Regions from separate parts of the Nonomuraea sp. NPDC003754 genome, predicted to be linked through region 1. Evidence: riboswitches for the same ligand, from Rfam matches in the RefSeq annotation. Region 1 holds a riboswitch; each other region holds the start of a gene.

Region 1 (4,875 bases):
TCGCGCCGGATCCGCCCGCCCCGGCCCACCGCGCCCCGGCCCACCGCGCCCCGGCTTCGTTCGCGCCGGATTCCTCCGCCCCGGATCTTCCGGTGCCGGAGGCCGCCGCCCCTGGACGCCCTGTGTCGGAGGCCGCCGCGCCCGGACGCCCTGTGTCGGAGGCTGCCGCGCCCGGACGCCCTGTGCCGGAGGCGGCCGCGCCTGGACGCCCTGCGCCGGAGGCCCCTTCGCGGGATCCCCGTGCGCCCGAAGCCGTGGCCAGGCCCCTGATCCGGCGGGCGGCCGCGGTGAGCGGGTAGCCGAGGAAGGCGGTCAGGAACAGCAGCAGCGCCGCGGTCTGCACGGGCGCCGACTCCCACCAGGCGGGCGGCGGCACCGCGACGGTCGCCGAGGCCTGGTGCGCCCGGGGGGCGTCGGGCGGCGGGCTCGTCCGCGGCGCCCGGCCCGTGGCGACGTCCGACACCCAGGAGCCGACCTGGTCGGCGTAGCCGGGGGCCAGTTCGGGCAGCCGGGTGACGCCGCCGTCGGGGGTCAGGTGGGCGGCGTGCTCGGCGCCGGGGAACAGCCGGAGCGTCACGTGCTCGTTGCCGCCCTCGGCCAGGGCCCGCGCCATCAGCGGCGGGCTCTCCCGCGGCGGGGTGAGCAGGTCGTGGGTGCCCCAGATGGCGAGGACCGGCTGGCGGACAGCGCGCAGCACCGACAGCGGGTCGTGCCACGGCTCGGGGAACAGCCCGCCCGCGGAGATCGCCCGGTACAGCGTGGGGATCGCCCTGCCGGGCAGGGCCCCGGACACGCCCGCCTTGCGCAGGCCCGCCATGACCGCCCACGACTGCTGGCGCAGCGGCTCGAGGGAGTTGGCGCCGACCAGCACGACGAACGCCACGTCCCGGGAGCGGGAGGCGGCCAGCGGCACCACCCATCCGCCCTCGCTGAGCCCCCAGAGCCCGACCTTGCCCGGGTCCACCCCGGTCTGCCGGCGCAGCGCCGCCACCGCGCCGAGCGCGTCGTCGGCCAGTTGCGAGTAGGAGCGCCGGAAGGTCGAGTAGCCCGCCGCCCGCTTGTCGTAGACCAGCACCGCCATGCCGCGCCTGGCGAACTCCACGGCCTCGGTCATGAGCTTGGTCCTGGGCGTGCCGGCGCCGGCCCCGTGCACGAGCACCATCCCCGGCAGCGCGCCGCGCCGGTTCCTGGGGGCCAGGACCGTGCCGTGCAGGGTGAGCCCGCTGCCGGCGAAGCTCACCTCCGTCGCCGCCAGATCGCCGGGCACGGGTACGGCGGGCGGGGCCGGGGGCGCGGCCGAGGGCGCGGCCTGAGCCGCCCCGGCCAGGCCGAGTGCCGCTAAGAGCGCCAGCAGCGCCGGAACCACTGTCTTCACGAATCGCGTCATATTGCCGAAGATAGTCTGCAGAGAACTCTCGGCAAAGAGATGTCTGCAGAAATCCTTCTGGAGTACTAGGGTGATCGTCATGAAGGATGACGAGCCCTGGGTTCTGGACGATCCAGGCAAGCTGAAGGCCCTGGCCCATCCCATGCGCCGCGCCATGCTGCGCCACCTCGGCCTGCACGGCCCGGCCACGTCCACGACGCTCGGCTCGCTGCTCGACGCCAAGACCGGGACGACCAGCTACCACCTGCGCCAGCTGGAGAAGTACGGATTCATCGAGGAGATCCCCGAGCGGTCCACCGGGCGCGAGCGGTGGTGGCGCAGGGCGGAGACGGGCGACATCAGGCTGCCGCTGCCCGCCCAGCTCGCCCCCGAGGACCGCCCGGTCCTCGCCGAGTTCCACCGGATCGGGCTGGAGGAGGACAAGCGGATCCTCCTGGAGCAGCTGCCTGCCGCCTACCAGGCCGACCCCGCCTGGGTGAAGGTGTCGCGCGCGCTCGGCCGGATGCGGCTGGACGAGCTGGAGGACTTCTTCGAGGAGTACATCCTGCTGCTGAAGAAGTACAGCCGGCGGGCCGCCGACGCCCCGCCCGAGGCCAGGCCCCTCCACATCCGGCTGCTCGCCGTTCCCGCCGACCTGCCCGCCACCCCCGAGGTGTGACGCAAGGTGATCATCCAATAACATCCTGTACAAGGGTTGGGGGCGACGGGGAGGGGCGCGCATGCGCCGTCGGGAGTTCGTGGCAGCGTTCGTGCCGGGGACGGTGGCCGCGCTGGCGTGCCTGGCCGGGTGCGGCGCCACGGTCCCCCGGCAGGGAGCCAGCTTCACCGTCGTGCCGGGCGGAGAGGCGTGGATCCCCGTCGCGAAGGTCCTGGCGGGCCAGTTCAGATACAGCGGCGTCGCCGACGGCGGGACCTCGCTGACCGTGACGGGCCTGCCCGCTCTCGCGACCGCCCTGCGCAACGGCTCCAAGGCGGCCGGCACCCCGCTGGCCAGGCTGGTGGGCGACGTCGAGGTGCTGGTCGTGCCCGCCGCCTCGCTGCTGCGCGGCTTCGACGACTTCGCCGGGCGGCTGCTCGCCGACCCGGGCGCCACGGTGCTGGCGGGCCGGCCCCAGGGCGGCACCGACCACCTGCTGTTCGGGCTGGTCGCGCGCGGGCTCGGCGCCGACGCCAGGGTGCTCGACTACGCCGGCTATCCCACCACGCACGACGCGGCCGCGGCGCTGCTCGTGGGCCGGGCCGCCGTCGCCGCCGGGCCGCTCGGCGACTGGCGCAAGCGCATCGACAAGGGCCAGGTGAGGGTGCTGGCCGTCTCCTCCGCCGAACCGGTCGACGGCATCGAGGCGCCGACGCTGCTGGAGTCGGGCGTGCGGGTCGACTTCGCCGACTGGTGCGGGGTGCTCGGGCCGGGGGAGATGACCGAGCGCGAGCACGCCCAGGCGGTCGCGATCCTCGAGGAGATCACCGGGTCCCGGCAGTGGGCGGATGCGTGCCGTACGAGAGGGTGGAAGCCGATTCCCCTCAGCGGCGGCGACTTCGGCGTGTGGCTCGGGTCGGAGACCGAGCGGACCCGTGAGGTGCTCAAGGACCTCGGCCTCATCGACATGTTGGGGTAGTTGCGCCCGCGGCCACTAGATGTAGGATCCTGCTCGTCGCTGGTTCGCCCGATCAGGGCGGAGCAAAAAGGGAAGCCGGTGCGAATCCGGCGCTGCCCCGCAGCGGTGAGCGGGAACGACCGCCGTCACGACGCACTGGGCCCATGGCCTGGGAAGCGACGGCCAGTAGGAAGCTGACGAACGCCCGCGAGTCCGAAGACCTGCCAGCGGTGTGACCTGTCCATGGCCTCGAGGGAGGGCCGGGGGGCCTCGCGGCATGCCCGCGCGCTCTCGCCTGCCCTCACGAGGCCGAGCTCGCGAGGAGAGAGCGTGACGCAGACCGTAGAGGTGGATCGCCGGCTGGCCATCGAGGAGGCCGCCGCCAGGGTGATCGCCGATCCGGAGAACTCCAGGGTGGCCGCCAGGCTGCTGGCCGAGGAGATCGCCGACGAGGCCGCCGCGCACGGCGTGCGGACCTTCTCCGAGTCGATCGCGGCCACCCACGCCGCCGGCCTGCTCCAGGACGGGCTGGCCGCCTTCGTGACCGCCCACGCCGCCGCCCTCGACGCGCTGGTGGACGAGAGCGCCGACGACAGGTTCGAGTACTTCGGGCTGCGCACCGTCTACGACCGCTACCTGCTGCGCCACCCCGACACGCGCGGCGTGCTCGAGCGCCCGCAGCACTTCCTGCTGCGCGTGGCGTGCGGCCTTTCCGCCTCGGTCGCCGAGGCCGCCGAACTGTACGCCCTGATGTCCACGCTGTCCTACCTGCCGAGCTCGCCCACCCTGTTCAACTCGGGTTCGCGCCGCGCGCAGCTGTCGTCCTGCTTCCTGCTCGACTCGCCGCGCGACGACCTCGAGGGCATCTACGAGCGCTACGGCCAGGTCGCCAGGCTCTCGAAGTACGCCGGGGGCATCGGCATCGCCTGGACCAGGGTCCGCTCCCGGGGCTCGCTCATCCGCGGCACGAACGGCCACTCCAACGGCATCGTCCCCTGGCTGCGCACGCTCGACTCCAGTGTCGCCGCCGTCAACCAGGGCGGCCGCCGCAAGGGCGCGGCCTGCGTCTACCTGGAGACCTGGCACGCCGACATCGAGGAGTTCCTCGAACTGCGCGACAACACCGGTGAGGAGGCCCGCCGCACCCACAACCTCAACCTCGCCAACTGGGTGCCGGACGAGTTCATGCGCCGCGTCGAGGCGGACCAGGTGTGGTCGCTGTTCGACCCCAAGGAGGTGCCGCACCTCACCGACCTGTACGGCGAGGCGTTCGACGACGCCTACCGGGCCGCGGAGGCGGCCGGCCTGCACACCCGCCAGATCCCGGCCCGCACCCTCTACGGCCGGATGATGCGCACGCTCGCGCAGACCGGCAACGGCTGGATGACCTTCAAGGACGCCGCCAACCGCGCCTCCAACCAGACCGCGCGCCCGGAGAACGTCATCCACCTGTCCAACCTCTGCACCGAGATCCTCGAGGTCACCAGCGACGGCGAGACCGCCGTCTGCAACCTCGGCTCGATCAACCTGGCCGCGCACCTGGCCGGCGGCTCGATGGACTGGGCCCGGCTGCGGGCCACCGTGCGGACCGCGGTGCGCTTCCTGGACAAGACGATCGACCTGGGCTTCTACCCGACGCCGGAGGCCGAGACCGCCAACCTGCGGTGGCGGCCGATCGGGCTCGGCGTGATGGGTCTGGCCGACGTGTTCTTCTCGCTGCGCCTGCCGTTCGACTCGGCCGAGGCGCTGGCGCTGTCCACGCGCATCGCCGAGGAGATCGCGCTGGCCGCCTACGACACCTCCGCCGACCTGGCCGTCGAGCGCGGGCGCCACCCCTCCTACGGCGACACGAGGGCGGCCCAGGGGGTGCTGCACCCCGACCACTTCGGCGCC
Region 2 (4,875 bases), on a different contig from region 1:
CTCGCCGAAGCCGCGCGGCGGCTGCACCATGACCACGACGTTGCCCGCCCGCAGCGCGGCGAACACGATGTCGCCCTCGTGCACGAACAGCTCGCCGGGCGGCGGCCCCCAGTGCCGCTCCATCGCCTCGCGCAGCTCGGCGGGGAGCGTGCCGTACCAGGAGGTGTAGGTGGCGGCGGGCACGCGCACCGGGTTGGCCGCGAGCTGCTCCTCCGTCAGCCACTCCTGGTCCTGGCCGCCGGCCGCGATGAGCGCGTGGATCAGCGCGTCGCCGTCGCCCTCGGCGACGCCGGGCAGACCCTCGCCCAGGTCGTAGCCCTCGCCGGCCAGCCTGGCCAGCAGTTTCACGGTGCTCGCGGGGGTGTCGAGGCCGACCGCGTTGCCGACGCGCGCGTGCTTGGTCGGGTAGGCCGACAGCATCACCACGAGCTTCTTCTCGGCGTTCGGGACGTGCCTGAGCCGGGCGTGCCGTACGGCGATGCCGGCGACGCGGGCCGCGCGCTCGGGATCGGCCGCGTAGACGGTCAGCCCGTCCGCGTCCACCTCCTTGAACGAGAACGGCACCGTGATGATCCGGCCGTCGAACTCGGGGATCGCCACCTGCGACGCCGCGTCCAGCGGTGACAGGCCGTCGTCGTTCTCCTCCCACGCCTGCCTGCTCGTGGTCAGGCACAGCCCTTGCAGGATCGGCACGTCCAGCTCGGCGAGCGCGCCCACGTCCCACGCCGCGTCGTCGCCGCCGGCTCCGGCCGTCGCGGGCCGCGTGCCTCCGGCGGCCAGGACGGTCACCACGAGCGCGTCGGCGGTCCGCAGCGTGTCGAGCAGGCCGGGCTCCGCCGTGCGGAGCGAGGAGCAGAAGACCGGCAGTGCGCGGCCGCCCGCGGCCTCGATCGCGTCGCAGAGCGTCCGCACGAAGGCCGTGTTGCCCGCCATGTGGTGCGCGCGGTAGTAGAGCACGCCCACGACGGGACCCTCGGCGGCGGAACGCTCCCTCTCGAGCAGCCCCCAGGCCGGGGCCGGTTCGGGCGCCGCGAACCCGTTGCCGGTCAGCAGCACCGTGTCGGACAGGAAGGCGTGCAGCTCGGCGAGGTTGGCCGGGCCGCCGTGGGCGAGGTAGGCGTGCGCCTCGGCGCAGACGCCGCCGCTGACCGTCGACAGCTCCATGAGCTCGGCGTCGGGCGCCTGCTCGCCGCCCAGCACCACCACGGGCCGCGGTCCCGCGAGCAGCCGGTCGAGCCCCTCCTCCCAGGCCCTGCGCCCGCCGAGGAGCCGCACCACGACCAGGTCCGTGCCCTCGACCAGCGCGGGCAGGTCGTCGACCGTCAGCCGGGCGGGGTTTCCAAGGCGGTACGGCGCGCCGCTCGCCCTCGCGCTCAGCAGGTCGGTGTCGGAGGTGGACAGCAGCAGGACGGCCGTGCTCTCGGGCACAGGAACTCCTCCCTCGGGGTCCTCGCCCCGGTCGCGGGTGTCACGAGAGCGGGAGTCTCCTGGCTCCCGGATCGACGCTCACCCCGGCCTTCCCGTCCGTCGCCGGACAGTGGCCTGCGGTGGGGTTCGCTCCCCGGTCACAGTGGCGGGACCGCGCCGGCTTCGCACCGGCTTCCTCCGTCGCCCTCGTCTGTGATCAGACTAGAGGGTTTTGAACGGGTTACCATCCTCCCCGTGGACATAACCGACGTTTCAGGACACCTGCGCCCTGATGCGTGTCCCGGGGCCCTTCAGGTCCACACCGCCGCGGACGGCGCCCTCGCCCGGGTCCGCATCCCCGGTGGCGTCCTCACGGCGGCCCAGCTGAGCGAGGTGGCGGCGTGCGCGGCCGAGCTGGGATCGGGCGAGATCGAGCTGACCTCCCGGGCGAACCTCCAGGTCCGCGGCCTGCGCGTCACCCCTGTCACGCCCGCCGCTCCACCGGCCGGGACCCCCGCTCGCCCGGCCCCGACCGGCGTCGCGGCAGCGGGCGTGGCGCCGGACGAAGGCCCCTCAGGGGCGGTGCCGGGCGCACCGCTCGCCGGCGCGGCGCAGGCGGGGGTTTCCGCGGGCGTGGCGTCGGACGGGGTCTCCTCAGGGGCGGTGCTGGGCGCGCCGCTTGCCGGCGCGGCGCAGGCGGGGGTTTCCGCGGGCGTGGCGCCGGACGGGCTTCGGGCGGGTCCCGGACCGGGCGCGGCCGCGGCGAGCGTGCCGGTCTTCGCGGCGCGGATGGCGGCGGCGGGGCTGCTGCCGTCGGCCACCCACGAGCGGGTCCGCAACATCCTCGCCTCACCGCTGGCGGGACGCGCCCCCTCGTCCCTGGTGGACGTCCGGCCGCTGGTCGCCGACCTGGACCGCCGGCTGTGCGCCGCCCCCGAGCTGGCCGCGCTCTCCGGCCGCTTCCTGTTCGCCCTGGACGACGGCACCGGTGACGTGCTGTCCTGCGGCGCCGACGTGACCTTCCTGGCCACCTCGCCCGCCGGCGGGGTGCTGTTGCTCGGTGGGGAACGGCAGGCCGTACCCGTGACCGTTTCCGGCGCGGTTCCGCTGATGCTCGCGGCGGCCTCGGCCTTCATGGAACTGAGCGACGGCACCGCCTGGCGCGTCACCGACCTCCCGGACGGCCCGGCCCGGCTCGCCGCCCGCCTGAACCCACCGACCACCCAGGACCCCGGCCCGGCGACTCCGCGGCAGGACGCCCGGTTCCCCGGCCCGGCCCCACAGTGCGACCAGACCCCCGCGCAGGCCCGGCAGGGGGACGACCAGGCTCCTGCCCAGGCCCGGCAGGGGGACGGCCTGGAGATGGTGGCCCCGGATGTCGAGACGGCCGCGCGCGGTGCCGGGGTGCGCGACGCGGGGACCCGCCCGCAGCGTGACGGCAGGGTCGCGCTCGAGGTGGTGGTCCCGCTCGGCCGCCTGTCCGCCGGTCAGGCCGCGGCGCTCGCCGCCTGCGCCGCCGAGATCCGCGTCACGCCGTGGCGCACCGTCGTCCTGCCCGACCTGCCCGCCGACGCCGTCCAGCCGATCGCGGACCGGCTCACCGCCGCCGGGCTGGTCGCCGTCCCAGGGACGCCGTGGGCGGGCCTGTCGGCCTGCACGGGCCGCCCGGGGTGTGCGAAATCCCTGGCCGACGTCCAGCTCGACGCCAGACGCTGGGCGGAACGGCCCGGTCACGAACCACCGGCCCGCCCGGTCCACTGGGCCGGGTGCGAACGGCGGTGCGGCCGTCCGGCGGGGGAGGTGGTCGACGTCGTCGCCACCCCGACCGGCTACCGTGTCGCGGGCCGTACCGAAGAAGAGGAGATATGACCGACTACATCCGCGACGGCGCGGAGATCTACCGGCGCTCGTTCGCCACCATCCGCGCGGAGAGCGACCTGGCCGGGTTGCCGCAGGACGTGGCCCAGGTGGCCGTCCGCATGATCCACGCCTGCGGCATGACCGACCTGGTCGCCGATCTCGCCTACTCGCCGGGCGTGGTCGCCGCGGCGCGGGCGGCCCTGCGCGGGGGCGCGCCGATCCTGTGCGACGCCATGATGGTCGCCTCCGGGGTGACCAGGGCGCGCCTGCCCAGGGACAACGAGGTGATCTGCACCCTCGGCGACCCGGGCGTGCCGGGGCTGGCCGAGCGGATGGGCACGACCCGCAGCGCCGCCGCCCTGGAGCTGTGGCGCGACCGGCTGGACGGCGCGGTCGTCGCCGTGGGCAACGCGCCCACCGCCCTGTTCAGGCTCCTGGAGCTGGTCGAGGAGGGCGCGGGACGCCCCGCGGCGGTGCTCGGCATCCCCGTGGGCTTCATCGGGGCGGCCGAGTCGAAGCAGGCGCTGGCGAGCGGCGACCTGGAGTACCTGGTGGTGCACGGCCGCAGGGGCGGCAGTGCGATGGCGGCAGCGGCGGTCAACGCGATCGCCTCCGAACAGGAGTGAGCGACGTGGCGGGACGGCTGTTCGGGGTGGGGCTGGGGCCCGGGGATCCCGAGCTGGTGACGGTCAAGGCGGCCAGGCTGATCGGCGAGGCGGACGTGATCGCCTACCACAGCGCCAGGCACGGCAGGAGCATCGCGCGGTCGATCGCGCTGCCGTACATGCGGGAGGGGCAGGTCGAAGAGCTGCTGAAGTACCCGCTGACCACGGAGACCACCGACCACCCCGGCGGCTACCAGGGCGCGCTGGAGGACTTCTACGCCGAGTGCGCGCAGCGGCTGGCCGCCCATCTGGACGCGGGCAGGGTCGTCGTGGTGCTGTGCGAGGGCGACCCGCTCTTCTACGGCTCCTACATGCACATGCACAAGCGGCTCGCCCACCGCTACGAGACCGAGGTCGTGCCGGGCGTCACCTCGGTGGCGGGGGCGGCGGCGGTGCTGGGACGCCCGCTGGTGGAGCACGAGGAGACGCTGACCGTGCTGCCCGGCACGCTCCCGGCCGACGTCATCACCGAGAAGCTGAAGAGCGCCGACTCGGTGGCCGTGCTCAAGCTCGGCAGGACCTTCGAGAAGGTCCGTGACGCGCTGGCGGAGGCGGGCCGGCTGGACGAGGCGTGGTACGTCGAGCGGGCGACGACGGCGAGCCAGCGGATCGAGCCGCTCAAGGACGTGGACCCGGCGAGCGTGCCGTACTTCTCGCTGGCGATGCTGCCCAGCGGCGGCGGGCGGGCCGACGAGGAGCTGAGGCCGGGCGTCGCGGTGGTGGGGCTCGGGCCCGCGGGAGCGCAGTGGCTCACGCCGGAGGCGCGGCAGGTGCTGGCGGAGGCGACCGACCTGGTGGGGTACGGCCCGTACGTGGACCGGGTGCCGCAGCGGGCGGGCCAGGTCAGGCACCGCACCGACAACAGGGTGGAGGCCGAGCGGGCCGCGCACGCGCTGGAGCTGGCCCGCCAGGGCCGCAGGGTGGCGGTCGTCTCGTCCGGCGA
Region 3 (4,875 bases), on a different contig from region 1:
CGGCGACGCCATCGACCTGCGCTTCTTCGTCCGCCTGCACGAGCTGGTCGACCCGCGGCCGCACGAGTCGGCCGGGCGGGCCCGCGACTATCTGCGGCTGCTGCCCGCCGCCCCCGGCACGGTCGCCGAGCTGGCGATGGCCCAGCTGCGCCGCACCGGACCCCACGACGCCGCCGACGTCGTCGACGCGGTCGACGCGCTGACCTTCCGTCCCGAGGCCAAGCTGGCCCGCGCCGGCCTGACCTGGCTGGAGGAGGAGGTACGGCAGGCGCCCGGGCGCGCCGCCGACCTGGCGCCCGCGCTCGTCACGGCGTTCTCCCACACCTCCTACGAGGTGCGGCGGCGCGCGGCCGCCCTCGCGGTCAAGCACGCCACCGCGTTCGGCCCGGCGGCTCCGCTGATCGCCGAGGCCGTCCCCGCCCTGCCCGCCGACCTCGGCGCGCAGGTGGCGGCGGTGTTCGGCGGCGACCTCGCGGCCGAGGAGGCGCCGGAGCCGTTCACCCCCGCGCCGCTGCCCGTCCTGCCGGGCCCCGGACGGTTCCCCGCGCCCGCGCTCGACGCGTGGCAGCGGTACCGGCGCGGATGGACGCAGGACGAGCGGTGGCTGGCCGCCTTCGTGGCGGCCGCGGGCGACCGTCCGGCCCTGCGCGCGAAGCTGAAGCGCGCCTTCGACGACGACCCCGCTCAGCTGGACGACCCCGCTCAGCTGTACGCCAAGGAGCGCTGGACAGAGACCGGCGACTGGATCGCCGCCCTGGTCAGGGAGGTGATCACGCCGGGCGCCGATCCGGGTGTGCCCGCCGCCGAGCCCGCCGACCGGTGGATGTCGACAGCGGGGCCGCACCCGCTGACCGGTCACGAACAGGAGCCCGACCCCGCGGCGGAGCTGCGCAGGCGGCAGCGGCTGCCCGACCCGGGGCGGGCCTCGCCGCCGCACCTGTTCCTGCTGCGCCGGCTGAGCGAGATCTACGTGGCCCTGCGGGAGGGAACGCTGCCGCCCGTCCTGCTGGCCACGCCCACCCTGATGACCGGGCACCTGGACCCCGCGACGCTGGTGGACCGGCTCGAGGCGTGCGCCGCCGCCGGTGTCGAGCCGCTGGCCGCCGACCTGGGACAGGCGCTGCTGCGGCTGCCGCGCGGAGCCCACCCCGCCGCCGCCGAGCGGGCCGCACGCGTGGGCTCGCGGGGAGCAGTCCAGGCCGCCGCCTGGCTGTCCGCGGGCGGCCCGCCCGACCCGGAGACCGGCGTGGCGTGGGCCTACGTCGAGGGCGGCACCCGCCATCTCTTCGAGGAGCGCACGCCCGAAGACGCCACGCAGGTCGAGCTGGTGTCGGTGCTCCGCGCCGAGCCGACCGGGCACGACCTGGTCGACGAGCTGCTGAGCGAGCCGTCGTCCTGGCACTGGGACGACCACAGCAACTCCATGGCCTGGTGGGCGGCGGTCCTGCCGTCGCACCGCGAGGTCGTCGCCGTCAACTACCTGCCCTACCTGCTGTACCGGTGGACCCGCCCCGGGATCCACCCGCCGCACCTGGCGATACTCGCCGACGCCGACGGCCCGGCCGGTGACGCCATCGCGGTCATGCTCGCCTACTTCCTCGCCAAGGGCGAACCGAAGGCGGTGCCGCTGCTGCTGCGGATGGCGGCCCGGGACAGCCTGCCCGCCGAGGCGGTCGGCCGCCAGCTCGCGTTCCTGATCCGCCGCGCCGGACACCCGATCCCTCCGGTGCTGGACTCCCTCGCCGGCGCCGCCCGCCGGGGCGCGCACGAGCAGGTCTGGGACATCCTCAGGGGGATGCTGCCGGTGCTGCTGCCGGGCCGGGGGGAGCGGCCGACCGCCGGCCACACCGCGGCGGTGGCGCTGGCCACCGACGTGGCGGCGTGGACCGGCGCCCGAGGCGAGATCCCGTGCGTGTCCGACCACGCGGACAGCGGGCGCGGCACCCGCTTCGCCTACGAGTGCGCCCGCCTGCGCGACCGGCTCCGCTGACCGCGGAGGGCCCGCCCGTAGGAGGGGTTCTCCCGGATGGGCTTCGCGCGGGCATTCCCACCCGGCGGCCGGGCGCAGGTCACCGGTCGCCGGTCCAGCGGTCGTGGTGGACGGCGGCGTCCAGCGGGCGGCGCCGTCGCCAGCCGTGCCGTTCCAGGTCAGGGACCTCCTCCAGGTGGGAGACGGGGCCCACGCACAGCCACGCGACCGGTCGCACCACGCCGGGGACGCCCAGCAGGTCCCGCAGGAAGGACTCGCGGTAGAACGACACCCAGCCGACGCCGAGCCCTTCGGCGGTGGCGGCCAGCCACAGGTTCTGGATGGCCAGGCACACCGAGTAGAGCCCGGCATCGGCGATGGCGTGGCGGCCGAGCACCGCGGGCCCGCCCCGGTCAGGGTCGTAGGTGATCACGACGGACAGCGTCGACTCGAGCACCCCGTCGATCTTGATCCGGGCGAACCGCCGGGCGGCCTCGCCGTCGAGGGTGGCCGCGAACGTGTCCCGCTCCTGCCGTACGTGATCGTGGAAGGCGGCGCGGACGGCGCGGTCGCGCACCAGGATGAAGTCCCACGGCTGGGACAGGCCGACGCTGGGCGCCGCGTGCGCGGCCGACAGCACGCGGTGCAGCACCTCGTCGGGCACCGGCGCGCCGGTGAACTCGCCGCGCACGTCGCGGCGGCGGTGGATGACGTCGTACAGCTGGCTGATCATGGGCAGGCTCCCGCTGACTCGCGCCCCCGTGGGGGCGGTGAACGCGAGGCCGGTCTTCGGACTCCCGGATCAGCGCCTGCCCGCCGGCCTTCCCAGCCCTGTCGGGCCAGTGACTGCGCTCGCGCGCGTGGGCGGAGGCTCCCCGGTAACCGCGGCGGGCCCGTGCCGGACTCTCACCGGCTTCCCGATTCTCCCCGCGAACGCGGGGCACCTCGCAACAGTTCGCCGGGCAGTACGGTAGCCGATCACTTCACCCGCCCGGCCGGCGAGGTCGGCCGGGACTCCGGCGCCCTGCCCGCGGTCGTGTCACCACGGCCGGTGCGGGCTCGTCCAGGCTTCCTCGCGCGAGAGGGGCGGACGCGTGCGCCGCGACGTCTGCCGTGCCTGGACGGTTGTCACCGCCGGGGGGACAGCCGCAGGACGACCCGGTCGGCGGACAGGGACAGCACCTGGACGCCGATGCCGTTGACCGATCCGGTGGTGCCCGCGCCCAGTCGCGCCTGCGAGCTGACGCCTGGACCGGTGCCCTTCACCTTCACCTGGTCGCCGGTGAAGGTGACGGCCAGCCTGGTGATGCCGAAGCGCGAGCTGACGCGGAAGGACACCGCCCGGCTGAGGGAGAGCCTGCACGCGCCGTCGTAGCAGGCGCGCAGGTCGGGCGCGGGGGAGAGGCCGGTGACCGGGGACGCGGCGGTCACCAGCACGGGGGCGGTCGAAAGGCGACGGGTGGCGGCGGGCAGGGGTGCGGTCGCGCCTGCGGTGATGGGGGGCGGAGGGGCGGTGGTGCCTGCGGTGAGGGTCGCGGCGAGAAGCGCGAGGGTGGCGACTGCGAGCGGCATGGTCCTCTCTTCCTACGGTGGGTCGGGTCGGCGGCCGTTCTCCCACCCTGGGTCAGGCGCCACGCTCCGTCCACCCGTTCGGCGCAGGAGGTGGTGCTCGAGGTCGGTTGTGCGGCGAAGAATCCGCTTTGGGAGGCGGCGGGTAAGCGTGGGATGATGGCCGGGCCATGTCAGCCACGATGCCGCTTCGAGCTCTGCGAGCCGCCGCCTTCGCCGCGGTCTCGGTCATGCTCGGCATCGCCGCCCATGCGTTCGCCGGCGGGTCGGTGTCGGCGCCGTCGGTGGTGGTGGCGCTGCTGGTGTCGTTCCTGCCGGCCCAGGCGCTGGCCGGGCGGGAGCGGTCGGCGGCCGTGATCGCCGTGACCCTGGCCGCCACGCAGCTGGTGCTGCACGTGCTGTTCGCCGGCGCCCATGCCGTCGAGCCGGTGGTCGCGGGGCACGCGCACGGCCAGTCCTGGCTGGTGCCGGGCCTCGGCATGCTGGTCATGCACGGATGGGCGATCGGGCTGACGGCGCTGTGGATGTCGCACGGCGAGGCGGCCCTGTGGGCGCTGCTGCGGCGGCTGGCCGTACGGCTGCTCGTCGCGGTGCTGGCGTTCGTCGATCCGGCGGCCCGCACGGCCGTCCCCGCGCCGGCCGAGCGGCCGGCGATCCTGCGCTCCATCCTGCTCGGCCACGAGATGGGCCGGCGCGGCCCTCCTGGCGTCATGCGCACCGTTCCCGCCTGACCTCCCGTTCGAGGAGGCCGATGCGGGCCACCCCGGGAAAGGGGTGCTCCCCGGCGTCCCTGTCGTGACGGGCGCCGGGTCGACATCAGTGCCATGACACCAGTGCCGGCTCAGCCGGAAGAAGGGCTTTCCATGTTCTCGCGCGTCATCGTCGTTGTCGTCGGCGTGGCCAGCTTGGCCGCCTGTGGCGTCCAGGAGGCGGCCGACTCCGTTCCGAAGCAGGTCGCCGTGGCCTCACCCTCCGGGCCGTCCGGGCAGTCGGCTGCCGCTTCCGCGCTCACCATCACCGACCCGTGGATCAAGACCACGAAGAAGGGGATGACCGCCGCCTTCGGCACGCTCGTCAACAACTCCGGCACGGCCGTCGCCGTCGTGGCGGGCAGCAGCCCCCTGTCGCCGAAGGTGGAGCTGCACGAGGTGGTGGAGTCCGGCGGGAAGATGGTGATGCAGCCGAAGAAGGGCGGCTTCGTCATCCCCGCCAGGAGCTCCCACGTGCTGAAGCCCGGTGGCGACCACATCATGCTCATGGGGGTCACCGAGGAGGTGAAGCCGGGCGCGGAGGTTCCGTTCACGCTCGTCCTCGAGGGCGGCGGCACGTTCACCTTC
Region 4 (4,875 bases), on a different contig from region 1:
ATCCCGTCGAGCGGGATGAGGCGGGCGCGCAGCCTGGTCGCCAGGCGTCCGGCCAGGCCGAGCCGTACGGGGCCGGACTCGCAGTCGACGACCACGCTCGCCGTACCGTTGAGCAGGGCGGCCGCGCGGTCCACGTCGCCGCCGGCGGTGGCGCGGCCGTCGGTCACCACCACCAGCAGCGGCCTGCGGTCCGGGTCGCGCATGCGCTCCACGCGCAGCACGTCGGCGGCGCGGGCCAGGCCCGCCGCCAGCGGGGTGCGCCCGCCGGTCGGCAGCGCGCGCAGCCGTGCCGCGCCCGCCTCCACCGACGAGGTCGGCGGCAACGCCACCTCGGCGGCGTTCCCCCTGAACGTCACCATGCCGACCTTGTCGCGCCGCTGGTAGGCGTCGAGCAGGAGGCTGAGCACGGCCGTCTTCACGGCGGTCATCCGCTTGCGCGCGGCCATCGAACCGCTGGCGTCGACGACGAACAGCACCAGGTTGCCCTCCCTGCCCTCCTTCACCGCCTCGCGCAGGTCCCCTGCACGGATGAGCAGGCCGGGCGCGGTGCGCCCGCGCTCCTTCTGGTACGGCGCGGCGGCGACGAGTGTCGCGGTGAGGTGCACCGAGCGCAGGTGCCCCTCGGGGACCCGGGAGCCGGTGGTACGGCCGTGCGGGGTGCGGGCCCGCGACCGCCTGCCGGACGCGCCGTCGCCGAGGCCCTCCACCGTCAGCCACGGCACCCGGTACGGCGCCGCCACCCCGGCCACCTGGACCAGGCCCTCCCCGTCCACGGACGCGTCCTGGCCGGTGGGGGCGCTGTCGCGGTCGTGCTGCGGGGTCCGGGCGGCGCCGTTTCCGCTCGCCGCGTCGCCAGCCTCTCGCCCGTCCTTGCCGTGTCCGTCCTGGTTCTGCCGGTTCTCGGCGCGGGCGGCCGGGGCGTCGGACGGCGGTCGACCGCCGTCCTCCGTGCCGCCCCCGCCCGAGGGGCCGTCGGGGCCGTAGGACCCGTCGGGGCCTTCGGGGGCGGTGTCGGGGTCTGAGCCGGTGTCAGGGTCGGGGTCGGGGTCGTCGTCGGGGCGCTCGTCCTGCGAGGTCCTGGCCAGCAGCTCCTCCAGGAGCCGCTCGTCCAGCCCCGGCGCGTCGAACGGGTCGCGGCGCCGCCGGTGCGGCAGCGACAGCCGGGCCGCCACCCGCACGTCCTCGGTCGTCACCACCCGCGAGCCCCGCCAGGCGGCATGCGCGACTGCGGCGTTCGCCGTGACGAGGTCGGCGCGCAGGCCGTCCACCTCGAAGGCCGCGCACACCTCCGCGATCTGCCGCAACCGCGCGTCCGGCAGCTCCACCGCCGCCAGACGTTCCCTGGCCGCCGCGATGCCGGCCGCCAGCTCCGCCTCCTGGGCCGTCCAGCGTGCCGCGAAGCCCTGCGGATCCGCGTCGTGCGCCATGCGCCGCCGTACGACCTCGGCCCGTTCCGACGGGTCCCGCGACGCCCGCACCTCCACCGTCAGCCCGAACCGGTCCAGCAGCTGGGGCCGCAGCTCGCCCTCCTCCGGGTTCATGGTGCCGACCAGCAGGAACCTGGCCGCGTGCCGTACCGAGACGGCCTCGCGCTCGACGTAGCAGGTGCCGAGCGCGGCCGCGTCCAGCAGCAGGTCCACGAGGTGGTCGTGGAGCAGGTTGACCTCGTCCACGTACAGCACGCCCCTGTGCGCGGCGGCCAGCAGCCCGGGCTCGAACGCCTTCACGCCCTCCGTCAGCGCCCGCTCCAGGTCGAGCGACCCCACCAGACGGTCCTCCGAGGCGCCCACCGGCAGCTCCACCAGCGCGGCCGCCCTGGTGACCACCTGCTCGCCCGGCTCGTGCGGCCCGTCGGGACACGTGGGGTCGGGCGCGACGGGGTCGCACGCGAACCTGCAGGCGGCCAGCACGTCCACCGGCGGCAACTGCGCGGCCAGCGCCCTGACGATCGTGGACTTCGCGGTGCCCTTCTCCCCCCTGACGAGCACGCCGCCGACGCGGGGGGAGACGGCGTTGAGCACCAGCGCCAGCTTGAGATCGTCCAGACCGACGACGGCGCTGAAGGGATAGGTGGCGGTCACGGTGTGGCCTTCCGGTTGACGTACCCGATCCGCCAGCCCTCGCGGGAGGCGGACACCTGCGTGAGAGAAAGAGGGGCGATGTCGAATCGCGCGGCGACGAGAGGGCCGACGCCGAGCGCATGTCCCAGCACCGCCCGCACCACCGCCACGTCGCACACGACCACCCACCCCCGCCCGCCCGAACCCGGGCCCGACCGCCCCGAGGTGCCGGGTTCCGGTGAGGGGGCGTCGGGGCGGGCGAGCTCGCCTGGTGGGGTCTCGCGAAGGGACTCCACCCAGCGGACCACCCTGTCCGCCGCTTCGACGTGCGACTCCCCACCGCGCGGCGCGGCGCCGGGGTCGGCGAGCCACCGGGCGAAGGACTCCGGGTCGGCCTTCACGACCTCCTCGTACGGCAGGCCGCGCCAGCTCCCGTAATCCGGTTCGGCCAGCTCGGGCACGACCACGGGCGCCAACCCGAGCGCCACGGCCGTCTCCCGAGCCGCCCGCCCCGGAGCGACGAACGCCGTTCCACCCTCCCCGAACACCCCGGAACCCGGTGTTCCAGGAGATGACGGTGCCGGAGATGACGGTGTTCCGGGGTGAAGGACGGAGGCCAGGGTTCGGCTCAGGCGCTGGGCCGTTTCGAGGCTCGCCGCGTCGGCGCGTTCCTCCCCCGTAGGGAAGCGCGCGCCACGCATGCCCGGTGTCGAGGCATGCCGTACGAACAGCACCCTGGTCAGCTGACCCGCGCCTTCGCCCGTTCGCCCGCCACCGCGAACAACACCCCGAAGGCCACCCAGAACACCACCTGGGTGCCGAGGGAGGCCAGCCGGAAGTCCCACAGCAGCGAGGCGGGGAAGCCGGGCGGCACCTCGTCGACGCGCGGCAGGAGCACCCACGCGGCGATCACGGGAATCAGGAAGGTCACCCCGCCCACCAGGCCCTTCGCCCAGACGCCGGGCACGGTGACCCTGCGGGTGGCGGCGACGGCGATCGCGATGGAGGCGAGGCCGACGAGGACCGTCACGACGTAGAGCAGCGTTCTGGCGTTGATGGTTTCGGGGTCGCCGACAGCGGGTGGGTTGGCGGGATATTTCAGGAAGGGGACCAGGGTGATGGCACCGAACGCGCACGCTGCCGTCACGATCGCCAGGCCAGGCTCCGACCTGGGGCCGACCCTGCCGCGCAGTGCGGCGAAGACGAGGGCGAAGATGCCGCCGACGGCCAGGCCGTACAGGCCGGTGGCCAGGAAGAGGCCGACCTTCTGTACCGGCCTGCTGACCACGGCCTCCTCGCCGTGGCTGTGGCCGGCCGAAGCGCCGTCGTCGTGACTGTGCGCCTCCTCGCCGCCGCCTGCCGGGGCCGACGGCCGAGCCGCGTCCCCCGGGGCCGACGGCTGAGCCGCACCATCCGTCGAGGCTGACGGCTGAGCCGCATTAGCCGGAGCGGACGGCTGAGCCGCGCTGTCCGCCGGGGCGGACGGCTGAGCGGCGCCGTCGGAATAGTGGGAGGACGGGGTGTCGCCGCCGTCAACCGATACGGCGGCTGCCGCCTCCTCCAGGGCGATCGCGGCGTCGACGCGCGGCTCCCCCACGAAGAAGGCGAACACGCCCGCGACGAGTCCGGCCAGGAGCCCGACGAGCAGGCCCCTGACCACCAGGGACTTGACCATGACGCTGCCTCAGTGGCAGGGCACGCCGAGCAGGTGACGCCCGTCGTGCATGAGCTCGTGCAGGAGCGTGCCGGTCTGCGAGATCGCGCCGTTGTCCATGAGGACGAGGTACGCGAGCAGCATCAGAACGGGCACGGCCAGCAGCCAGCGCGTGAGACGGTGAAGCGGAATTGCGGTTACGGACGTGGACAGACCACTCATGTGAAGCCTCCTCAGGGATGACGCGTCCCGCTGGTTGAGGTCGCGACGGTCAGGTGACCTGGCTCCCGGGGCTGTGGGCCCCGGATACAGTGGCGCGTCCGCACCGGCATCTCACCGGATTTCCCCTGATTCGCCGCGAAATCTACCGGAACGTATCCCTTTCTCCGGGTCTCGTCAACATCACCCGATCCTGTTCGGGCCCTTTCTGAGATGTAGATGCCCACGTCCGGGGTTTCCGGCGCGCCACGAAGGACTGTCCCGGCGCAGGCGGGGCACGGACTGTCCGCTTCCAGGAAACGCCGGGATCAGCGTTCCCGGGGAGAGCGGGCGCGGGCTATGACAACGTTGCCATTGATCTTGATAGGACCTAGTGTGACGGCGACCGCCCCCTAGAACGCCGAGGGAGACCCCGTGCCCGTTCGCCTGTTGACCGCCGAGTCGACCGACCTCTTCGTCGGGAGGGAGGCGCAGCCGTACCAGGTCCTCCGGGTCACCGCCGAGCAGGGTGAGCACGACGCCGACTTGGAGGTGCGCGGCGACGGCGTGGCGGGACGCGCGGTCGTGCCCGCCGGCGAGGGGACCGTCGTGGTGGAGGTCCCGCTGGAGGTGAACGCCGAGCCGGGGACCGTCCTGCCGTGTGTGGTCACCTCGGCCGGCGACGAGCTCGCCGCCCAGGTGACCGTGGAGGAGCCGGGCTGGACGATGCACATGGTGTCGCACTTCCACTACGACCCCGTCTGGTGGAACACGCAGGCCGCCTACACCAGCCCGTGGGAGCTGCTGTCGGGTGACGCGACCACCAGGCCGCTGTGGGAGCGCAACGCGTTCGCCCTGGTGGAGGCGCATCTGGCGCTCGCGGCACGCGACCCCGACTACAAGTTCGTGCTGGCCGAGATCGACTACCTGAAGCCGTTCTTCGACACCCACCCCGAGCGCAGG

What was found. A riboswitch is a leader RNA that binds a small molecule or an ion and turns the genes downstream of it on or off. The one in region 1 is predicted to bind cobalamin.
Region 2: it holds a riboswitch for cobalamin, as region 1 does, so the genes downstream of both, cobN (cobaltochelatase subunit CobN) here and ACWEVS_RS40695 (ribonucleoside-diphosphate reductase subunit alpha) in region 1, are expected to answer to the same signal.
Region 3: it holds a riboswitch for cobalamin, as region 1 does, so the genes downstream of both, bluB (5,6-dimethylbenzimidazole synthase) here and ACWEVS_RS40695 (ribonucleoside-diphosphate reductase subunit alpha) in region 1, are expected to answer to the same signal.
Region 4: it holds a riboswitch for cobalamin, as region 1 does, so the genes downstream of both, ACWEVS_RS01790 (CbtB domain-containing protein) here and ACWEVS_RS40695 (ribonucleoside-diphosphate reductase subunit alpha) in region 1, are expected to answer to the same signal.

What each region holds. Positions count from the first base shown of each region.
Region 1 is NZ_JBSGJX010000054.1:25,436-30,310, reverse strand. It holds gene ACWEVS_RS40710 (CocE/NonD family hydrolase) at 1-1,387, opposite strand, end outside; gene ACWEVS_RS40705 (ArsR/SmtB family transcription factor) at 1,467-2,045, shown strand; gene ACWEVS_RS40700 (tripartite tricarboxylate transporter substrate-binding protein) at 2,107-3,003, shown strand; cobalamin riboswitch at 3,027-3,225, shown strand; gene ACWEVS_RS40695 (ribonucleoside-diphosphate reductase subunit alpha) at 3,313-4,875, shown strand, end outside.
Region 2 is NZ_JBSGJX010000001.1:384,089-388,963, reverse strand. It holds gene cobN (cobaltochelatase subunit CobN) at 1-1,428, opposite strand, end outside; cobalamin riboswitch at 1,464-1,651, opposite strand; gene ACWEVS_RS01755 (precorrin-3B synthase) at 1,663-3,276, shown strand; gene ACWEVS_RS01750 (precorrin-8X methylmutase) at 3,273-3,893, shown strand; gene ACWEVS_RS01745 (precorrin-2 C(20)-methyltransferase) at 3,899-4,875, shown strand, end outside.
Region 3 is NZ_JBSGJX010000020.1:6,268-11,142, forward strand. It holds gene ACWEVS_RS24265 (hypothetical protein) at 1-1,990, shown strand, start outside; gene bluB (5,6-dimethylbenzimidazole synthase) at 2,070-2,702, opposite strand; cobalamin riboswitch at 2,733-2,927, opposite strand; gene ACWEVS_RS24275 (hypothetical protein) at 3,098-3,541, opposite strand; gene ACWEVS_RS24280 (MFS transporter) at 3,721-4,269, shown strand; gene ACWEVS_RS24285 (copper chaperone PCu(A)C) at 4,402-4,875, shown strand, end outside.
Region 4 is NZ_JBSGJX010000001.1:393,110-397,984, forward strand. It holds gene ACWEVS_RS01775 (VWA domain-containing protein) at 1-2,081, opposite strand, end outside; gene ACWEVS_RS01780 (histidine phosphatase family protein) at 2,078-2,761, opposite strand; gene ACWEVS_RS01785 (CbtA family protein) at 2,800-3,735, opposite strand; gene ACWEVS_RS01790 (CbtB domain-containing protein) at 3,745-3,870, opposite strand; cobalamin riboswitch at 3,968-4,097, opposite strand; gene ACWEVS_RS01795 (glycoside hydrolase family 38 N-terminal domain-containing protein) at 4,348-4,875, shown strand, end outside.